DNA from 2 places in the Streptomyces sp. NPDC096310 genome. Region 1 is predicted to be linked to the other one. Evidence: riboswitches for the same ligand, from Rfam matches in the RefSeq annotation. Region 1 holds a riboswitch; the other holds the start of a gene.
What was found. A riboswitch is a leader RNA that binds a small molecule or an ion and turns the genes downstream of it on or off. The one in region 1 is predicted to bind cobalamin.
Positions count from the first base shown of each region.

Region 1 (3,390 bases):
TGATGTGGATCTCCGGTCCGTTCACGCCGTCAGGATGTCACCGCACGGCCGGGCGGGCCAGGGATTTCCCGGGGCCCGGTGCGGGCGTACGCCGTGGGTGGGACGCCTACCGTCGCCGTGAAGTCCCGGACGGGATGGGCCTGGTCGCTGTAGCCGAGGTCGGCGGCGAGCGCGGGCCTCGTCGGTGGGGCGGGCGAGGGGCCGGATCGCGGGGTCCGTCCTGATCCGGTCGACGAGGGCATGGCGCGCAGGGCCGCGTGGGGCGCGCCGGGTGCCGAGGAGGGCACGTCGGGGGCGACGGGGCTGCCGGCCAGGACGGTCGGCTCGATGGTGCCGAGGGACCTGACGGTGCACGCGTGGGACCTGGCGCGGGCGACGGGCCAGCCGTACGAGCCGGAGGCGGCGCTCGTCGGGGTGCTGGTGGCGGAGTTCGGGGCGCTGGCGCCGACGGCCCGGCGGATGGGGATGTCCGGGGAGCCGGTGGCGGAGGGCGCCGCTCCGTTCGATGTGCTGCTGGCGCTGACGGGGCGCGGCCCGGGCTGGACGCCGCAGCGGTAGGCCTCGGCGGGCCTGGCCGGCCTGCGGGCCCCCGGTGGGGCGTGCGGGTCTTCAGGGCCTTGTGGGTGGCGGCAAGGATTCGGCGTCCGCAGGGCGGGCACACGGTCGGCGAGTACCACTTTCGACAGTAAGTGGGCGAAGAGGAGGGGACATGGAGATATCCGGCATTTTCGTTGCCGTCGTCGTCGGCATCGTCATCGGTGTGCTCGGCCGGCTCGTGGTGCCCGGGCGCCAGCGCATCGGGGTGCTGTGGACCATCGGCGTCGGTATCGTCGCGGCGCTCGTCGGTACGTTCATCGCGGCGGCGTTCGGCGTCGCGGACACCAAAGGCTTCGACTGGATCGAGCTGATCATCCAGGTCGGCCTGGCGGCCGTGGGGGTGGCCGCGCTGGACCGAGCCAAGGGCCGCGGCTGATTCTCAGATTTCCTCTCCGGTGCCTTCGCCGGCGAGCGGACGGCCGCTGAGCAGGTTCCAGCGGCCGTCCCGTCCGGTGAACTCGGTGGCGGTGAGCGGCCGTACGTCGAACCGCCAGAACGTTCCGGCGGCCGTGCCGAGCGCGTGGACGGTGGCGGCGCGGACGATGTCCGGCTCGGCCACGGCGACCACCCGGGGGGTGTTCTGCCCCAGCGCGTCGAGCCAGCGGCCGACGCGGGCCTGGAGCGCGAGCAGGGACTCACCGCCGTGCGGCGCGGCGGCGGGGTCGGCGAGCCAGGCGCTCACCGCCCGCGGTTCCGCGGCGGCGACCTCGTCGAGGGTCCTGCCCCGCCAGCGGCCCATCGCCCAGGGCGCGAGGTCGGGCAGCGGCCGCGCGTCCAGGCCGAGCAGGCGGGCGGTCGTACGGCAGCGGGGCGAGGGCGAGACGTACACGGCGGCGGTACGGGCGCCGCGGAGGAAGTCCTCCCGTACGGCCTCGGTCTGACGTACCCCGGCGGTGTCCACCGCGCTGTCCTGCCCGGCCCCGGGGTCGCCCACCGCGCCGGGGGCGTTCCCGGGGGTGTCCGCGGGGCCGTCGTACCCGGGGCCGTCCCCGGGCGCCTCGGGCCGCCGGACTTCCGGTGGTTCCTCGCCGAAGCGGGCCGCGCGCAGGGCCGGTCCCATGGCGGGTGAGATGAGCAGCACGCGGATCGTCATGGCAAGGGCCCCCTTGGCCCGTCTGCCGGTTCGCGGTACCTTCACGTCGATATCCACGACGGCGAGACGGAAGTCCGGTGAGATTCCGGCACGGTCGCGCCACTGTATGCCGGGTGCCGGCCGCGTGCCATGCGGCGGGGGCCCGGTGAGTCAGACCCGAAGGCCGTCGTTCGAGCTCCATGAAACGGGACGCGAGTTCCCCAAGGAGGATCTGCCATGGCTCAGTCCATAGCGTCTGCGAACGCGGCCGTCGCGCCCACCTCGTCCACCGTCGCCGTACCGGCTCCGCTTCCGCTGCGCGCCGTTCTGCCGTGGGCGGTCTTCGTCGGCACCCTGATGCTGGTGCTGCTCTACTTCGTCGGCGCCGAACAGGGCGCGACGTCGGTGATCTCCGGTTCCGGTGTGCACGAGTGGGTGCACGACGGCCGTCATCTGCTCGGTTTCCCCTGCCACTGACCTGACGGCGATCACGGAGCACGGAGATTACGGAGATATACGCGCATGCATGCCTCCACCGTCAGAATCATCCTGGTCCGCGGCATGGTCGCGGGCGTGCTGGCCGGGCTTCTCGCCTTCGCGCTGGCCTACTTCGCGGGTGAGCCGTCCGTACGGGACTCCATCGCCCAGGAGGAGGCCCGGTCCGCCCCGGCGCATCACCACGGCGCGGCACCGGACTCCGGCGCGGCCGGGGAGGAGGAAGAGGAACTGGTCAGCAGGCCCGTCCAGTCGACGTTCGGACTCGCCACCGGTGTACTGGTGTACGGGGTGGCCCTGGGCGGTATCGCCTCGCTGGTCTTCGCCGTGAGCCTGGGCAGGATCGGCCGGTTCGGTCCACGGGCGACCGCGGCGCTGGTCGCGGGCGCCGCCTTCACGACCGTCTGTCTGGTGCCGTTCCTGAAGTATCCGGCGGCGCCGCCCGCCGTCGGCAGCCCGGACACCATCGGCAGACGCACCACGCTGTTCTTCCTGATGATCCTGCTCAGCGTGTTGCTGGCGGTCATCGCCGTCATCGCGGGCCGACGGCTGGCGCCCCGGCTCGGCAACTGGAACGCGTCGCTCGCCGCCGGTGGCGGTTACGTGGCCGTGGTGGCCGTCGCCTGTCTGGTGCTGCCCGGCAACACCGACGCCGTTCCCGCGTCCTTCCCCGCCGCGCTGCTGTGGGAGTTCAGGCTCGCGTCGCTCGGTGTGCAGGCGCTGCTGTGGACGGCCTTCGGGCTGATCTTCGGCGTACTGGCCGAGCGCGCGCTCCGGCCGCGGGCGGCTGCCGTCCCCGCGCCGGCCGCCGGGACCGTGGGGACCTCGGGGACCGGGGCCTCGGGGGCCGGGACCATGGGGGAGGTCACTCGCTGACGCCCACCACGTGGCGTACCGTCTCCGGCGCCGCCATGAAGTCGAGCATGGCGCGGGCGACATCGGCGCGGGCGATGCGGTTGCCGGGCGGGCCCGCGTCGATCGCGTGCCGGTAGATGCCTCGGCCCGCGCCGTTCGTCAGCCGGGGCGGCCGTACCGACGTCCAGTCGAGGTCGCTGTCGGCCAGGGTCCGTTCCATCAGCTCCAGGTCCGTGTACACCTCCCTGAGGATCACCCACATCATGGGCGTGATCACCCGGTGTGCGAGCCATGTCTGCGCCACACCCGTACGGTTCAGCGGCGCCGCGCTCACCACGACGAGGCGCCGCACCCCGGCCGCCGACATCGCC
Region 1 covers NZ_JBIWFO010000032.1:43,273-46,662, reverse strand. The annotation lists gene ACIQ7D_RS34340 (Mut7-C RNAse domain-containing protein) at 1-25, opposite strand, end outside; gene ACIQ7D_RS34335 (hypothetical protein) at 241-558, shown strand; gene ACIQ7D_RS34330 (GlsB/YeaQ/YmgE family stress response membrane protein) at 710-973, shown strand; gene ACIQ7D_RS34325 (histidine phosphatase family protein) at 977-1,690, opposite strand; cobalamin riboswitch at 1,713-1,869, shown strand; gene ACIQ7D_RS34320 (CbtB-domain containing protein) at 1,907-2,146, shown strand; gene ACIQ7D_RS34315 (CbtA family protein) at 2,192-3,040, shown strand; gene ACIQ7D_RS34310 (NAD(P)-dependent oxidoreductase) at 3,030-3,390, opposite strand, start outside.

Region 2 (3,390 bases), on a different contig from region 1:
GCGCCATCCTGTGGAATCTCCTCACCTGGCTGCTCGGACTCCCGTCCAGCTCCTCCCACGCGCTCTTCGGCGGCCTGATCGGCGCCACCCTGATGTCCGTCGGCGCCTCCGGCGTCAACGGCGGGGTCGTCATCACCAAGGTCCTGATCCCCGCGCTCGCCGCCCCCGTGGTCGCCGGGCTCGCCGCCCTGCTGGCGACGAGGCTGACGTACCGGATCGGCCGCGGTACGGACGACAAGGCCACCGCCAAGGGCTACCGGGCCGGGCAGATCGCCTCCGCCGGGCTCGTCTCGCTCGCCCACGGCACCAACGACGCGCAGAAGACCATGGGCGTCATCACGCTCGCCCTGGTCACCGGTGGTGTCCTCGCCCCCGGCTCCAACCCGCCCCTGTGGGTGATCGTCTCCGCGGGCATCGCGATCGCGCTCGGCACGTACCTCGGCGGCTGGCGCATCATCCGCACCATGGGCACCGGCCTCACCGACCTCCAGCCGCAGCAGGGCTTCGCCGCCCAGACCAGCGCAGCCACCGTCATCCTGGCCTCCTCGCACCTGGGCTTCTCGCTCTCCACCACGCAGTCCTGCTCCGGCGCCGTGATGGGCGCGGGGCTCGGCCGCAAGGGCGGCGTGGTGCGCTGGTCCACCGCCACCCGGATGTTCGTCGCCTGGGGGCTGACGCTGCCGGCCGCGGGACTGGTCGCCGCCGGCGCCGAGTTCCTGACCGGCCAGGGCACCTGGGGCATCGCCGTCGTCGCGGTGCTGCTGGTCGCGGGCTCCGCCGGGATCTGGCTCGCCTCGCGCCGCCGCCCGGTCGACCACACCAACGTCACCGCCGAGCCCGCCGCGGGCACCGGCCTCGCCGCCGAGCCGGCCGGAGTGGTCACCACCGCCATGGCGGCCGTCACCCCGCCTCCGCCGGCGGGCGCCGCCGACCAGGACCTCTCGACCACCATCCCGGCCCCCGCGGCCACCACCCCGGGCCAGACCGGTGAGCCGGCCCGCCCCGCCACGGTGTAAGGAAGCGACCGTATGAACATCGACTGGGCAGCACTCGGCTCCGTCTTCGGCGTCAGCCTCGTGGCGACCGTCGGCCTCGTGGGCCTGTTCACCCTGGGCATCGTGGGCCTCGCCAAGCGCGGCTCCACGGCCGCGCCAGGACCGGCCGGCACCTCGGCCGCCGCCTCCACCCCCGCCACCGGCCCCGCGCCGCTCGCGGCCCGCGCCGGCGCCTGCCTGTGCTTCGCGCTCTGCGCCGGGGCCGTCGCGTACGGGATCAGTCTCATCGTGGCCTGAGCCCACGAGCACGCCCCCAGGAGCCCCGCATCGGCCGACCGGCCCGATGTGGGGCTCCGCACACTGTCCCGCCGCAGGTCAAGGATGAGTTGACGGGTGTTGCGGAGCGTGGTGGACTTCCGGGGCCATTGACGACGGCAGCAGAGGAAGCCGGTGCGAATCCGGCGCGGTCCCGCCACTGTCACTGTGAGCCTCGCCTCCAGGAGCCAGGAACTCTCGCCGTCGTACTCCGAACGTCGAACCGGGGCGCGGACCCTGAGTGAGGACACTTCGCCATGCCTGGCTGCGGTTTTGCCGCGCGCGGCGGTTCAGCCGCCCCTGCCGCCGAGCGGGTCTTCGCGTACGGCGCCACCCTCGGCCTGCTGGGCGACCGGCTGTTCGGCGATCCGCGCCGGGGACATCCGGTGGCCGCCTTCGGGCGGGCCGCCGGGGCCGTCGAACGCGCGCTGTGGCGCGACCACCGCGGCTGGGGTGCGCTGCACACCGCGCTGTGCGCCGGAGGCGCCGCCGGGGCCGCGGCACTGGCCGCCACCGCGGTACGCCGCAGCCCCGCCGCCTCCGTGGCGCTGACCGCCACCGCCACCTGGGCCGTGGTCGGGGGCGCCTCGCTGGGCCGCGAGGCGCGGGCCGTCGGCGCCGCGCTGGCCGCCGGGGACCTCGAAGCCGCCCGGCGGCGCCTGCCGCATCTGTGCGGGCGTGACCCGTACTCCCTGGACGAGGCGCAGATCGCGCGCGCCGTCGTGGAGTCCGTCGCCGAGAACACCTCCGACGCCGTCGTGGGCGCCCTGGTGTGGGGCGCGGTCGCCGGGGCGCCGGGGCTCGCCGGGTTCCGGGCCGTGAACACACTGGACGCGATGGTGGGTCACAAGAGCGAGCGTTACCGCCGGTTCGGCTGGGCGTCGGCCCGGCTCGACGATGTCGTGGGGTGGCCGGGGGCCCGGCTGACCGCCGCGCTGGCCGTCGCCGCCGGAGAGGACAGGCGCGGTGCGCTGCGGGCCGTACGGCAGGACGCGCACCGCCATCCGAGCCCCAACGCGGGGCCGGTGGAGGCCTCGTTCGCCGGGGCGCTGGGGGTACGGCTCGGCGGAACGCTCGCGTACGGCGGGCGCGTGGAGCACCGCCCCGTCCTGAACGGCACGGGGCGCCCGGTCGGGGTCCAGGACATCGAGCGCGCCGTGCGGCTGGCCCGCCGGGTCAACGTGCTCGCTCTCGCGGCCTGTGTCACGGGCCGCCTCGGGTACGGCGCGGTGCGCGCGGCCCTCACCACCAGGAGGCGCGGATGAGCCGGAACAGCGGGGGCACGGGGCTCGGCGGAGGGCTGCTGATCGCCGGTACGACCTCCGACGCGGGCAAGAGCGTCGTCACGGCGGGGATCTGCCGCTGGCTGGCGCGCCGGGGTGTGAAGGTCGCGCCGTTCAAGGGCCAGAACATGTCGCTGAACTCGTTCGTGACGCGCGAGGGCGCGGAGATCGGGCGCGCCCAGGCGATGCAGGCGCGGGCCGCGCGGGTGGAGCCGACCGCGCTGATGAACCCCGTGCTGCTGAAGCCGGGCAGCGACCGCAGCAGCCAGGTGGTGCTGATGGGCAAGCCGGTCGGGGAGCTGAGCGCCCGCGGCTACCACGGCGGCCGGCAGGAAGCGCTGCTCGAACCCGTGCTGGCGTGCCTCCAGGAGCTGCGGTCCACGTACGACGCCGTGATCTGTGAGGGCGCGGGCAGCCCGGCCGAGATCAATCTGCGCCGTACCGACATCGTGAACATGGGGATCGCGCGGGCCGCGCGGCTGCCGGTGGTCGTGGTCGGGGACATCGACCGGGGCGGGGTCTTCGCCTCCTTCTTCGGGACGACCGCGCTGCTGAGCCCGGAGGACCAGGCGCTGGTCGCCGGGTATCTCGTCAACAAGTTCCGGGGCGATGTCTCGCTGCTGGAGCCGGGGCTCGACATGCTGCGCGGGCTGACCGGGCGGGCGACGCTCGGCGTGCTGCCCTTCCGGCACGGTCTGGGGATCGACGAGGAGGACGGCCTGCGGGTCTCGCCGCGCGGTGGCGCCCGTGAGTCGGTGGTGGCTCCCCCGTACGGCGCGGACGTGCTGCGGGTGGCG
Region 2 covers NZ_JBIWFO010000028.1:49,456-52,845, forward strand. The annotation lists gene ACIQ7D_RS33025 (anion permease) at 1-1,016, shown strand, start outside; gene ACIQ7D_RS33030 (hypothetical protein) at 1,029-1,292, shown strand; cobalamin riboswitch at 1,411-1,531, shown strand; gene ACIQ7D_RS33035 (cobalamin biosynthesis protein) at 1,568-2,575, shown strand; gene ACIQ7D_RS33040 (cobyric acid synthase) at 2,572-3,390, shown strand, end outside.
Region 2: linked by a shared signal. The riboswitch ahead of ACIQ7D_RS33035 (cobalamin biosynthesis protein) and the one ahead of ACIQ7D_RS34320 (CbtB-domain containing protein) in region 1 are both predicted to bind cobalamin.